One region of the Phormidesmis sp. 146-20 genome, then DNA from elsewhere that is predicted to be linked to it. Evidence: predicted binding sites of a transcription regulator. Region 1 holds the regulator's gene; the other holds the start of a gene.
What was found. The regulator HrcA, encoded in region 1, represses chaperone genes, less so after heat shock. The targets are predictions, from matches to a motif close to ANTTAGCACTCNNNANTNNNGAGTGCTAANT.
Positions count from the first base shown of each region.

Region 2: the regulator HrcA is predicted to act here: its motif matches at 2,828-2,858, upstream of remA (extracellular matrix/biofilm regulator RemA).

Region 1 is NZ_JBJPHT010000015.1:1,655-8,786, forward strand. It holds gene ACKFKH_RS13995 (response regulator) at 1-821, shown strand, start outside; gene hrcA (heat-inducible transcriptional repressor HrcA) at 1,016-2,092, opposite strand; gene ACKFKH_RS14005 (rhodanese-like domain-containing protein) at 2,458-2,811, opposite strand; gene ACKFKH_RS14010 (GspE/PulE family protein) at 2,884-4,575, opposite strand; gene ACKFKH_RS14015 (hypothetical protein) at 4,725-5,042, opposite strand; gene ACKFKH_RS14020 (amino acid ABC transporter ATP-binding protein) at 5,178-5,957, opposite strand; gene ACKFKH_RS14025 (Uma2 family endonuclease) at 6,184-6,906, shown strand; gene ACKFKH_RS14030 (hypothetical protein) at 6,923-7,084, opposite strand; gene ACKFKH_RS14035 (hypothetical protein) at 7,078-7,132, opposite strand, start outside.
Region 2 is NZ_JBJPHT010000009.1:145,567-152,698, reverse strand. It holds gene ACKFKH_RS10530 (M16 family metallopeptidase) at 1-312, opposite strand, end outside; gene ACKFKH_RS10525 (hypothetical protein) at 432-728, opposite strand; gene ACKFKH_RS10520 (photosystem I reaction center subunit XI) at 1,089-1,613, shown strand; gene gmk (guanylate kinase) at 1,777-2,346, opposite strand; gene remA (extracellular matrix/biofilm regulator RemA) at 2,469-2,729, opposite strand; gene ACKFKH_RS10505 (Rqc2 family fibronectin-binding protein) at 3,061-4,785, shown strand; gene ACKFKH_RS10500 (glycosyltransferase) at 5,231-6,376, shown strand; gene ACKFKH_RS10495 (sugar transferase) at 6,498-7,132, shown strand, end outside.

The DNA of each region.
Region 1 (7,132 bases):
AAGCGCCAGCCTTTCAAATCATTGGTGATGCGAGTCGGCTCCAGCAGGTTTTTTGGAATCTCTTCTCCAACGCCATTAAATTTACGCCGCCCAACGGACAGGTACAAATTCACATCACAGCCAGCAATCCGCACTCTGAAGGGGGCATTGCTCAAATCCAAATCACCGACACCGGGAAAGGCATCCCCGCCTCCTTTTTGCCCTATGTGTTTGACTACTTTCGCCAGGCAGACGGCAGCACAACGCGCACCTTTGGCGGACTGGGAATCGGACTCGCGATCGTTCGTCATCTCGTCGAACTTCACGGCGGCACCGTCCATGCAGACAGCCCCGGAGAAGGACAAGGCTCAACCTTTACTGTAAAGCTGCCCCTCAAACAAACCGCAGACAACTTCTCGGCTCCAACGCCTGCCCCTCCTCTCATGTCAGCGCCTTTGGCAGGTATGCAGATTCTCGTAGTAGACGACGAAAAAGACACCCTCGACCTCCTGACCTTTTTGCTCGAAGAAGCAGGCGCGATCGTGACTCCTGTTTCATCCGTCCAAGCCGCTCTATCTGCCGTCAAACAAGCCGTCCCCAACCTGCTCATCAGTGATGTTGGAATGCCCGATCAAGATGGGTACGCATTGATCAACCAACTGCAACTACAGCAAGCAGACATTCCCGCGATCGCCATCACCGCCTACGCCAGAGAAGAAGATCGCCAAAGAGTAATGGCTGCCGGATTTCAAACCTATTTGACCAAACCGATCGAACCCGATGCCGTGATTGCTGCCATTACAAACTTGAATCTTCCAATCATAAGTAGCGTCGATCGGTAGGACGATCGTTGATCGTGAATTGGTAAATTCTTCGCTTCGATATTTGACGCTTCTGCCCCAATCTGCCAATTCTAGAGGACTTTAAGAGAAGAATTTTGGTTCAAAGTCCCCTACTCGTGGGGGATTTAGGGGGCTGCCCGGATTTACAACCGTAGCGAGAAATACACTCATCCCTCATCCCTCATCCCTCATCCCTAACTCAGAGCGTCTGAAATGTAATCGGCGGTAGCTTCGACAAGGGCGATCGTATCTTCGTAGACCATGCGCGTCGGCCCCAACACACAAACACTTCCGACAGGGACAGTGCCACGACTATAGGTCGAAGAAATCAGCGTACAGGTGCGAATCGGCTCTAGCGAATTTTCGGAACCAATGCGAACGGTGACTCGTTTGCCCAACAGTTCAGAATCGGGTGGCTCGAAAATCAGGGGCATCAACTGATGTTGTTCTTCTTCGAGCAGGTGCATGATCGTTTTGATCTGGCTGAGTTCCGAAAATTCTGGCTGACGCAGCACTTCAGACACACCGCTGACCATAATCTGGGTAGGGGCTGATGATTTGGACAGACGGCGCGACAGATCTGTGACCAGCGAGGTGAGAAACTGACTGTAGCGATCGAACTCTCGCCCCAACTCACTCCAGTCTAAAGTCGCAATCTCAGCAGGCGATCGCCCCCGAAGCTGATCGTTCAAAAAGTTAGAGAGAATCTGCAACTCTCGTGCGACCAGTTCTGGATCGCCATCTTCCTCAACCTGCGGCAACTCCATCAAAACCGATTGCGTTTCGTAAGTATCGTTGACCACAATCAGCATGACGCGCTGGGGGTCGATTTGCACAAGCTGCAAGTGACGCAACTCGGTCGTCCGGCTAAAGGGCATCGTGATCAGCGTAATATAGCCACTCAACGTCGCCAAAATTTGAGCCGCCCCTTTAAGCAGCGCTTCAAAACTCCATTCGTCCCAATTGAGCCGACCTGTTAACAATTGCTCAACCTGATAGCTCAACTCGGTCGAAGGGGTAATTAGCTGATCAACATAGATGCGGTAGCCCGAATCAGACGGAATGCGCCCTGCCGAGGTGTGAGGCTGATAGAGCAATCCTGCTTTTTCTAAAAAGCCCATCGCATTGCGAATCGTCGCCGAACTAACGCTAAGTTGATATCCTTTCACGAGGGCCTCAGATCCGACAGGCTCGGCCGTCGCGATGTAGTGGCGCACCGTTGCCCAAAGAACTTGCTGCTGTCGATTCGTCAGATTCATGTGAGTAGACATTTTGAAAAGCTAAATCTTAAATCTCAGACTAGGATTCAGTCTCAGTCAGATACACCAATTGAACCTAAGATAGCAGATTCTTGATTTTGGCTTTTATTTGGGATCGCTGTGGTAGCAAACGCGGCAGGAAGACAGAAGAGACTTTAGACTTTGGACACAAGACAGGTCTACAAGGCCTTGGTTGGCGATCGAAGCGGTTCCCACATTCGTCAGCTTAAATTCTATGAGGTTCTTTCGCTTCGATCTTCAGCGCTTTTGCCCCCCAACTCCCCATTCTGGGGACTTCCGGACAATTTACGGCCTCCTCGCGCAGCGGATTACCCCCAAAGGGGGAACAGACTATCGAAGCTCTCCCTCATCCCTCGCTAATATCTGGGAATTGATCGATCCACGGCGATCGCATACGCATCAATCCCGCCCATAATATTCTTCACCTGCGTAAAGCCCTGTTGAATTAGCCATTGGCACATTTGCGCCGATCGCATTCCGTGATGACACAGCACCAACGTTTCTTTTTGAGGATCGAGACGAGTGTGAATCTCTTCAGACCATTCGGCGTAGTCGCTCAGGGGCAACACGATAAACCCAGGCAAGCCAGCCGTTTCGACTTCCCAAACTTCTCGCACATCGACAAGCTGTAAGTCTTGGGGATCGGCCAGCTTTTGGGCCAGTTCGGTGACGCTGATCTGAGAGAGCGGTTGACTGTCAAAGTTGGACATAGAGGACACTGGGGAAGCGATCGCTTCAACCAACGAGACATGGATACTGAAATCTTGACACAGCCTGCGCCCTCAACTGCCAGACGCATTCATCAATTTCTTTTTGGTGTGGGCTGGGCGAACTTCGCTTACTGTTGATTTGCGATAAAGCGAACTGTGAGGCAAAACGCGCAGCACTTCTTCGACGGTCGTGATCCCCTGGGTGATCTTCTCGATCGCCGACACCCGAAACGAGTCAAAATTGTCGCCATCTAATAAGTAGCGCTGTAGCTGGGTCATCGTGCCTTCGTAAATAATTTGTCGCAGCGTATCATCGACGTTGAGTAGCTCAATAATTGCCTCGCGTCCCAAATACCCCGAATTAAAGCAGCGATTGCAGCCTTTGCCTTTGCGCCATTCGTGTCCGATGTGGTCGCGATCGATGCCCAAAGCTTTGAGATCTTTCTCGCTAGGTTGGTAAGGCTCAGAGCAGTGGGGACAATTTTTTCGCACGAGACGCTGGGCCACCACTCCCAACAACGCATCACTGATCAAACCAGGGTCGGGGCCAATATCCTTAAGTCTGGGAACGGCGCTCATTGCATCATTGGTGTGTAGCGTTGTCAAAACCAGGTGTCCGGTTAGGGCGGCTCGAATGCCCGTTTCGGCAGTTTCGTGATCGCGAATTTCGCCCAGCATGATGATGTCGGGGTCTTGGCGCAAAATGGCTCTCAATCCGGCTGCAAAGGTCATCCCCGCTGCCTCATGGACTTGAGTTTGCGTAATGCGCGGCAGAATGTACTCGACCGGATCTTCGACCGTGACGACGTTGACAAATTCAGTAGCGATCGCCTGCAAGCTCGTGTACAGAGTGCTGGTTTTGCCTGACCCCGTTGGGCCCGTAAAGATAATCATGCCTTGAGGCTGACGCAGCCAGCGCTGGTAGATTTCGAGCGTTTTGGGAGAAAAGCCCAATTCTTCCATGTTCGAGAAGGGATTTTGACGGGGCAGCAGTCGGATGACGGCCTTTTCTCCGCCGACACAGGGCAAGGTGCTGACGCGCATATCCAGTCCCAGGTCGGTGTCTTGACCAGAGGCGTAGCTTTCTCCGATGCGGGCATCTTGAGGGCGACGGCTTTCTGAGATATCCATGTTGGCCATGACTTTGAGGGCGACGATCGCTCGCCGACTCACTTCGATAGGCAGGGTGGTAATGTCGCGTAAAATTCCGTCAATTCGATAGCGAACGCGCAGCCCAGCAGGGGTCGGTTCTAAGTGAATGTCGCTGGCCCGATTTCGCAAGGCCCCCGAAATAATGGTTCTGATCCGTCCGATCTGGTCGGCTGCTTTTGAGAGATAGAGTTCGGTGACTTCGCCAATGTTTTCGGCTTCGAGTTCTCCGGTGAGGGGGTTGACCAGGGGAGTCGAGCTAATTTGATGGTGGTCGAGGTTGGCGGTGTGATACCAGGCGCGGTAGCTTTTATCGGTGACGGGAATAATTTTGACGTTGGTGAAGGTGCGATCGCTCAGTTCCTGAACCTGCTTGTCAGAAAGCGTTACGGGGCTACCGAGATAAAAACAGTTGCGCCAGAGTAAAAGGGGAATCAGAGGCGGCAGGGCGTTGCGATCGGGAAATTCTCGCAAAAATCGATGGCTGACTTCTCGATCCAACAGTTCCAGTGTGACGTTGTTTTCTGAATCGACCAGCAGATGAAGCGCTTGTTCGCAGGTGATTTCACGGTTTTTGAGTTGTTGCCAGACCGAGAGTGAATTAGGAGCTTTCATGGTCTTTTTAGTGCGGGAACGTCAGGAGTACGAGCTAAAGCAGCCGATGGATTGCTTTGTCAACGCTTCGGTGATCCTACTGTATGGTTAAGCTGTGCTACAAGCATTTCTGGCTACAATCCTGCTACTTGAAGCTGAGAGAAAATTAATTAGCGATCGCTGTCTGCTTGTTCCTTTACTTCGTTGATCGCTGAGGCTGATCCGGGATGTTGAATGCGACTTTTTTCGATAAATTGCTTCATGGCGATGCGGCGATTGGTCATAAAGCGACTCCAAAAGCCGGGGATGATGCCGTCCATTGTTTTGGCAATCGACCACACTTCCATCGCCATGATGTTGTAGAAGGCGCGATCGGCTCGTCTCAGCTTGTCCAGCCATTCGTCTAAAGTCATTGCAGGCAACGATTCTAGCGAGTCTTGTGGGTCGGGTGTGGGGTCGGGTGCTGGATCGGGTGTGGGGTCGAGCATGGCGATCGGCTTACTACAACACTACGAAAGATGCCCTTTTTTGTTAAATCAGCAGACATGGGGGACTTTGGACTTTGGACAGTATTTAAAGTCTCCAGTCTAATGTCTAACGTCTAACGTCCTCTACGTCTCTCTTTAATGCAGAATCTGTGAGAGAAATTTTTTAGCCCGATCGCCTTTGGGATTGGTGAAAAACTCAGTGGGGGTGGTGTCTTCGATGAGTAAGCCTTCGTCCATAAAGACCACACGATCGGCGACTTCGCGGGCAAATCCGACTTCATGAGTGACGCAGACCATTGTCATACCAGAGTTGGCCAGCGATCGCATCACCTGTAAGACTTCTTGCACCATTTCGGGATCGAGGGCGGAGGTGGGTTCGTCAAACAACATGACTTTGGGCTGCATGGCTAGGGCACGGGCGATCGCGACTCGCTGTTGTTGTCCTCCCGAAAGCTGACCGGGATACTTATTCGCCTGTTCTAAAATGCCGACGCGCTCTAGGAGTTGACCTGCATCATCTTTGGCTTTGGCTTTTGTCCATTTGCGGACGTGGGTGGGAGCCAGCATCACATTCTCTAACACCGTCAGATGCGGAAATAAATTGAACTGCTGAAACACCATGCCCACTTCGCGGCGAATTGCTCCCACATCTTTCATGTCTTGCGATAGCTGAATGCCGTCAATCTCGATGCTGCCTTTTTGATACTCTTCGAGGGCGTTGAAGGTGCGAATAAAGGTGGATTTGCCTGACCCAGAGGGCCCCATCATCACGACGACTTCGCCTTTATTGACCGTCAAACTGATGCCTTTGAGTACGTGAAAGTTGTTGCCGTACCACTTTTCGACCTCTCTGGCGATGATGATCGGGGTAGGAGTCATGTCGATACCTGCGGGTTGAAGTTGCGATCGTACCATTCTGTCATCCGAATCCTACTCTCAGCGTTGGGTTGAATACGAATTCGATCGATTTTTCCGCGCTAATCGCCAATTTGCAACTGCCTCTTGAATCTTTCACACATGAAGGACTTTGACATCCCAAGAAAAAACAAGAGCGTCTGAAATTAGAGGAGTAGTCACACGGCTTATTCAAGCTTCACTCAGAATCTGGATGATAATAAGGCATCAGCTTTAGTAACTGCCCATGACTGGACAACTTCTAAACAATGACGTAGATAACGACGAACTCGTCACCCAGCCTGATATTAGTCATTTGGTGATTGAGGACGACATCCCGGTGGACAACTTTCAATCTGAAAAGCAGCAACGGCTCTTAGTAGAACCGCTCTATAGTTCTTGGTCGCCAGAAGTTTCATTCATTGCGGCGGCAAATGTAGGATTGTTTTATGCGTTAAAGCAAGACCCGATCGTCCCTGATGCGTTTCTGAGTCTCAATCTTCAAATGCCTGCGGACTGGAGCCAAAAGCAAAACCGCTCCTATTTTGTTTGGGAGTTTGGCAAGCTGCCGGAGGTTTGTATTGAAATTGTCTCCAATCGCAAAGGCAATGAGTTGGCTACCAAAAAAGCTGACTATGCCCGCATCGGCGTTGCTTACTATGCGGTGTTTGACCCGTTAAAGCAGCTTCAGGGTCAGGACGAACTGAATGGATCGCTTCTCAAGGTTTGGGAGTTGACCGGGAAGAACTATCGGGAATGCGCTGCCCCCGTTTGGTTGGAGTCAGTTGGACTCGGATTAACGGTCTGGGAAGGAACCTTTGAAGAGCAGGCTGGACTTTGGTTACGTTGGTGCGATCGTCAAGGTCAAGTCATCCCCACGGGCGCAGAAGGTCGGGAAGTGGAACGTCAACGTGCCGATCGTCTAGCCGATCGCTTAAGAGCAATGGGTGTGAATCCAGATGAAATCTAGCCTTGTCAGGAGCCAATTAGCCCTGCAAAGTTTGTCGCCAGGATTCGAGCGATTCTAAGATTTGTTGGCGGCGCGATCGCACTTTCTCTATTTTTTGCTCATATCGAATCGTTTTTGTTTTTGTTTCTTCGAGCCGATCTTCTAGTTCGGCCAGTTGCTCTTCGGCTTCTTCTAACAACTGGCTATAGATTCCCCCAAGGCTTTCAAGTCGGGATGCACCTGAATT
Region 2 (7,132 bases), on a different contig from region 1:
CGTCGTTCCAATTCGCGTCGTTCCCTTAAAGGCCAAGTGTTCTAAAAAGTGAGCCACTCCTGTTTTTCCGTCCGGCTCGTCTGCGCCGCCCACATCTGCATAGGTGAGAAACGAAACAACGGGAGCCTGGTGCCGTTCCAGAACAATAAACTTCATGCCGTTGTCGAGCTTAAACTCAGTGACCTGATCAATCACTCGATCCACATAGGGCTGAATGGATTGAGTCGGCGGAACTTCGGTACGAGCATAAGCGGCTTGAGGCAACCCTTCCCACGTCAGAACGATCGCCAGAAAAATTACCAAACGAATCACAAAACATCTGAAAACTTGACTTTGCAGCAATGGATCTCACTCACGATGAAGAGCAACGGGATCAAACTCTTTAAAGATAGTGAGTAATGGCAATTTTTGGGGAATTTTTAACGAGTTTCTTACTGACGAAAGCTGCGCTGACGGTAGAAAATATAGGTGTCAAACAGGGCACCGACCAGAGCACAGGCGCACCCAATCACCAGTGAGCCTTCTAGCGCGTTACCATTACCAAAGGTTTGAAGAAAGATTTTGACCTGCTCAAGCCCCATTCGAGAAAAGCCATCCAGCCAGGGAAACAGCCCCAATAGCCCTAGCCCGGCGATCGCGCTTCCAACCAACACCAAAGGGGCAATAAAGCTGAAGACGCTTGTCAACGCGAGAGAACGCAAATAGCTGGATGCAAGGCTCATATACATGGCACACTCTGAGCAGTCATACAGGACAGGTAAACTGGAAAAACGCTTTCCGAGTCTTCCTCCAAACTTCTTCCAAGATAGAAGTGATCAGGGTAGTTCCGACCAATTGTTCAGAAATCTTAAATCTTTATAAAGAAACTTGGTGAACTTTCTCACAGCAGTATGACATTCACCCAAAGATTTTTTTTGTAATCCGCTTTACCAGTTGCTGACCTATTGGAGAGATTTAGGCAGATCTACTTACGGGCAGAATTTGCGTTTCAAACTTAGTTAAATGGCTTGTGTCTTCAGAGTGATGAAGGAACGATCGCAACTTCGTAAAATCACTCCATTCCGTTAATTTGACACTGAGGAATTTCTATGCAAGTCCTTAAACATCCAGAAGCCAACAATAATCCTGGTGATCCTCGAAATCGTGAAGTGGTTTTTCCGGGCTACGACATTCAGGACGGTAACTTGGCGACTCCGATCAATTCGTCTCCGATCGTCCGGGCTTATATCAATGCACTCCCAGCTTATCGGGCTGGATTGTCACCGCTGCGTCGAGGGCTAGAAGTGGGAATGGCTCACGGCTACTGGATTTTTGGCCCATTTGCCAAGTTGGGGCCGTTGCGCGACACTGATATTGCTAATCTGGCTGGGTTGCTGTCTACGATCGGGCTGCTAATCATCTCCACACTCACCCTTTCTCTCTATGCCAGCAGCAATCCTCCTGGGCCGACGGTTACCATTACAACGCCCAATCCACCCGATACATTCCAATCAGAACACGGTTGGAATGAGTACGCCAGTGGTTTTTTGATTGGGGGAATTGGAGGAGCAGCCCTTGCTTACTTTTTGCTGAATAATATTGCTTTGTTTAAGAACTTTGCGGCAGGGCTGTAGGCGATCGTCATTGCTACTTTCTTAGACTAAACAAGATTGAATTCACATTAAAAAATCAGGCGGATGCAATCGATAAGACTGGATCTGCCTGATTTAGTTTGAAGCGTAATCTAGTTGACCGATTGTTTGAGCAGTTTGGACAACAATTGATCAGTGAAGTCAGTTAACAGACTGCGGGAGCAGGCTCAAAGAGGGCTGTTTCAATCTTGCTCAAGGCTTCTTCGAGGTCATCATTGACGATTTGAATGTTAAACTCATGAGCCGCATTCACTTCTTCTCTGGCTCTTGCCAAACGCCGCTCGATCGCACTGTCAGAATCTTGTCCCCGTCCACGAATGCGAGTTTCTAGCTCACTCATCGAAGGGGGCAAAATAAACATTCGCAGCGCACTGGGGAAGGTTTTGCGAATCTGCCTCGCTCCGTCCAGTTCAATCTCTAAAATTACCCACTGTCCTGATTGAATCTTTTCTTGGACTGCCTGACGAGGAGTGCCATAGCAGTTGCCTGCAAATTCTGCCCATTCCAGTAGTTCGCCCTGCGCGACCATCCGCTCAAATTGGAGCCGCGTCACAAAGTAATAGTCCCGTCCGTCAATTTCTCCAGGACGGGGAGCGCGAGTTGTGACTGAGACAGATACATAAATTTCTGGATGACGACGAAGCAGCGATCGCAGTAAGGTGCCTTTTCCTACACCGCTTGGCCCCGTCAAAACAATGAGTCTACCCTTGCCCATAGTCTGCCTCGAATGCGTTAGCGCTAAAGTTCCCGGTTTTGTGATTATGTGAGTATAGCGTGTAACCTTTATGAGTTTGGAGTTCTGAGTTCTTAATCCAAAACTTGGAAGAAGTCAAAACGCTACTCTTCTGTCTCTCTGGTAAAAACAAATCGATTGGCCACCGTTTCGGGCTGAATGGCTGAGAGAATAATATGTCCTGAGTCTGTAATAATCACGGCTCTAGTGCGTCGTCCATAGGTGGCATCTACGAGCCTTTTTTCGTCTCTTGCGTCAGTGATGAGTCGTTTAATAGGCGCAGATTCAGGACTGACGATCGCCACAACTCGATTGGCGGACACAATATTGCCAAACCCAATGTTGATCAACTTGATATCGGTCATGGGCGGTTTGTCCGATCGAGCCAAGCTAGGGAACTCACCCCTCATCGTATCTGCAAAAAAATCTCACTACAAGGTAAACACGCAAACTTAATACATAGCTTTTGGATACCGGACTTAAGACAGCAAATTCAAGACATTAAACTCAAAACCTTTTCTATTCACTTCTATTCACAGTCTAGCCAGTCCTGAATTCCTTATTTTTACGCCACACGATAGACTCAAGAGAGGGATGAATTCGTAACAGATGAATTAAAAACAATGGTTGCAGAATTGAACTGTCAAACCTGAAGACTGTTCATCCTTGATTGTTCATCGTTTCTAAAGAACTATTTTGCAACCTGTTGACCTAACGACATTGACCGCGACCTGCTGCGAAATTCGGACTGATTGGCTGCCTGCTCGATTGGAGCAAGTCTATCAGCACGATCGCTTTACGGTATCTCTGGCGCTCCGCACATTAGATCGGCGAGGTTGGCTAACGATTTCCTGGCATCCGCAAGCGGCTCGAATTGGGGTGGGCAGTCCGCCGCCTCGGACTCCAGATACCTTTACCTTTAGTCAACAGTTGCGTCATCAGGTGGGAAATCTGGCCCTGGTGGCGATCGTCCCTGTGGCTGCGTGGGAGCGTGCGATCGATCTGCAATTTGCCAAACGTCCGGGTGATCCGGTTTTGTGGCATTTGTATGTCGAGATTATGGGCAAATACAGCAATGTGATTTTGGCAAATCAGGACAATCAGATTGTGACAGCGGCTCATCAGGTGAGTTCTAATCAATCTAGCGTTCGCCCGATCCAGACGGGTCAGCCTTATGAGTTGCCGCCTGCGCTCAGAGATCCGAGTCCCACTTTGAGCGAAAGTTTGGAAAGCTGGCGATCGCGCGTTGCGCTGGTGCCCGGTGCCATTCGTCGTAATCTGCTCAAAAACTATCGGGGTCTCAGTTCTGCCCTGTTGCTCTCAATGCTGCAAGCGGCAAAGCTTGACCCAGACGAATCGACCGAAAATTTGACCAATGCAGATTGGGAGCGCTTGTTTGACCGCTGGCAGACCTGGCTAAAGACGCTAGAGAATGGCGAGTTTCAACCGGGTTGGACGGCGACAGGCTACACCGTAATGGGTTGGGCGATGACTGAGCCAGTGAGTTCGGTACAAACGCTGCTCGATCGCTACTACACCAACCAACTCAACCAGCAGGTTTTTGGGCAACTTCGTCATCAAATTCAGCAGAAGCTCAATACGCTGTTGGGCAAGCTACGAGTCAAAGCAGATTCTTTTAAAGGTCGGTTGGCGAGCGCTGATCAGGCTGATCAATCAAAGCAGCAGGCCGATTTGTTGATGGCGCACCTGCATTTGTGGGAACCGGGACTAAAAGCGATCGAGCTTCTAGACTTTGAAACCGAGCAGCCGATCAAGATTCCCCTTGATCCCGAAAAAAACGCGGTGCAAAATGCTCAGGCACTCTACAAACGTCACCAAAAATTAAAACGAACTCGTGGGGCGATCGAGCCGTTACTTCAAGCCGTTCAAGAAGAAATCGACTACCTCGAACAGGTCGAAGCCACGCTGACTCAATTTACAGACTATCAAGCGCCCGAAGATTTAGAAGCGCTGGAAGAGGTGCGCGAAGAACTGATTCAGCAAAACTATATAGAAGCGTCTGACTACCAAAAAGAACCAGCTAAAGAAGATGCGGCAAGTCGTCCTTATCAGTACAAAACGCCCAGCGGCTTTGAATTATTGGTGGGAAGGAACAATCGACAAAACGATCGATTGACGCGATCGGCAAATGAATACGATCTCTGGTTTCACACTCAAGAAATTCCTGGCAGTCATGTCCTTTTACGACTGGAACCTGGAGCCGCGCCTGACGAATCTGATCTGCAATTTGCGGCTGACTTGACGGCCTACTACAGCCGCGCTCGACAAAGTGAGCAAGTCCCCGTCGTCTACACCGAACCCAAGCACGTCTATAAACCTAAAGGCGCAAAACCTGGAACGGTTATCTACAAGCAAGAGCGCATCCTCTGGGGACAGCCTCAACGAGTCAGCGAAAAGTAGCGATTAGACCCGGCAATCAGTCAGGCTTTTCGATCGCGTCCTCTACCATTAGAAAGAGCTATGTCACCAAACTGTGAATATTCGTGACAAAAAGTTTGTGTATGTTGTTACAATGTTGAGCGAATAGGGCTTAATGACCTAGAAAGAACCCGCCGCAAGTATGGGAACACGTGGATGGGTCTTCTCCAATGTAAAAAGATACGAAAACGACAACAGGTTGATTTGGGCCGGCTTCTTGACAAAGCTGGCTATTTTTTTCGCCAAACGTCACTAAGACGAACCTTCACAAAGGGTTGGCAATTACTAGTTTTTACCAGTAAATTTTGAACACTGCCGTATCACAAAAAACAGTCTGCTTTCTCTAACATCCAAGGTGAGCGATCGAAAGCGTTTCGCGATATGATGCAAAGCCATTAATGCCCCCAAGTCTCGGTAAATCCTTTCGGTGAATCCTAACTACGCACTCGTTCACGAATGGTTAACGCCCAAAGCAACAGGTGGCTCAGAACTTGTTGTGCAGGAAATTCTCAAACATGTGGATGCTGATTTGTACGCACTGATTGATTTTGAATCGGTGAATCCCAAAAGCTATCTTTATCAGCGCAAGATTGGCACGACTTTTTTACAGCATTTTCCGTTTGCTCAAAGGGGTGTTCAGAAATATTTGCCGTTTTTGCCGTTGGCGATCGAGCAGCTTGATCTGCGTCACTATGATGTGATTCTCTCGTCGTCTCATGCAGTGGCCAAAGGCGTTCTCACGGCTCCGCATCAGATGCACATTTGCTATTGTCACGCCCCAATGCGCTATGCCTGGGATCTGACATTTGACTATCTAGACGGCAGTAGATTAGGGCGGGGTTTGGCAGGCATTCCAACTCGATATTTGTTACATCGACTGCGCCAATGGGATGTGATTTCTGCCAATCGAGTTGATCATTTCATTGCCAACTCTAAAACCACGGCTCGACGCATCTGGCGCTACTATCGACGATCGTCCAAAGTGATTTATCCCCCTGTGAATATCGATCGCTTTCCGTTTAACTCTGCCAAACAAGATTTTTATGTCACCGTTTCTCGACTCGTTAGCTACAAAAAAATCTCACTGATCGTTCAGGCGTTTAATCAATTGGGATTGCCTTTAGTTGTGATTGGCAGCGGTGCAGAACTCAAACACCTGCAACGCATCGCCCAGCCCAATGTTCAGATTTTAGGATGGCAACCCGATGATGTCGTGAGCGAGTATCTTTCTCAAGCCAAAGCCTTTGTCTACGCGGCTTACGAAGATTTTGGTATCGCTCCCGTCGAAGCTCAAGCCTGCGGAACTCCTGTGATCGCGTTTGGGGCAGGCGGCACTTTGGAAACGGTGCGAGATGTGCGGCAACACGGCAGCCAGGGAACGGGCGTTTTATTTCCTGAGCAAACTGAACAAGCGGTGATCGAAGCGGTGCAAATTTTTGAAACACACTATTCTATTTTGGAGCCAGCCGTCGCCCGGTCGCACGCTCTTTATTTTCGAGCCGATCGCTTCCAACAACAGTATTTGTCATTTTTAGAAACCGCTTATCAAGACTTTCAAGCCAAAAACTCCTGACATTTCTGAACAAATTAGTCAAATTAGTCGAAATTACTCATTTACCTGGGAGCAAATTTCCTCAGATGGGGTCTATGGCTTTATGATTTGACTGTGTGGTGTGGAATTGTTAAGGAGTAAGATGACTGCCGAAAGCCGACTCATCTCCGGTAAATCTATTCGGACATTTCTCAAGCGTGAGATAAGACCGCTTATTCTCAAAACCCTGCATGGGAAACGCGCTAAAAGAATGTTTGATATTGCATTCTCGCTTGCAGTTTTAATTTTGTTTTCTCCGGTTTATCTGCTTCTCTCGATGCTGATTGCGCTCAGTTCGGAGGGGCCCATTTTCTACGTGCAAGAGCGCGTCGGGAAAAGCTACAAACGATTTGGCTGCATCAAATTTAGAACGATGGTTGCCAACGCCGACGAAGCACTGGTGGAGATCATGGAAACCTCTCCCCAGATGCGCCAGGAATTTGAAGACAATTTCAAACTCAAGTACGACCCGCGCATCACCTGGATTGGTCAGATTCTCAGAGTTACGAGCCTCGACGAGTTTCCTCAATTTTGGAACGTGCTGAAGGGCGATATGAGTGTGGTCGGGCCGCGTCCCCTTGTGGTAGAAGAATTGCCCAAATATGGACAACATATCGATCGCATTCTCACCACTCGCCCTGGCATCACAGGATTGTGGCAAGTCTCCGGGCGTAACGACATCCCCTATCCTCAACGGGTCAGAATGGATCTCTACTACGTCAACGCTAGAAATTTTTG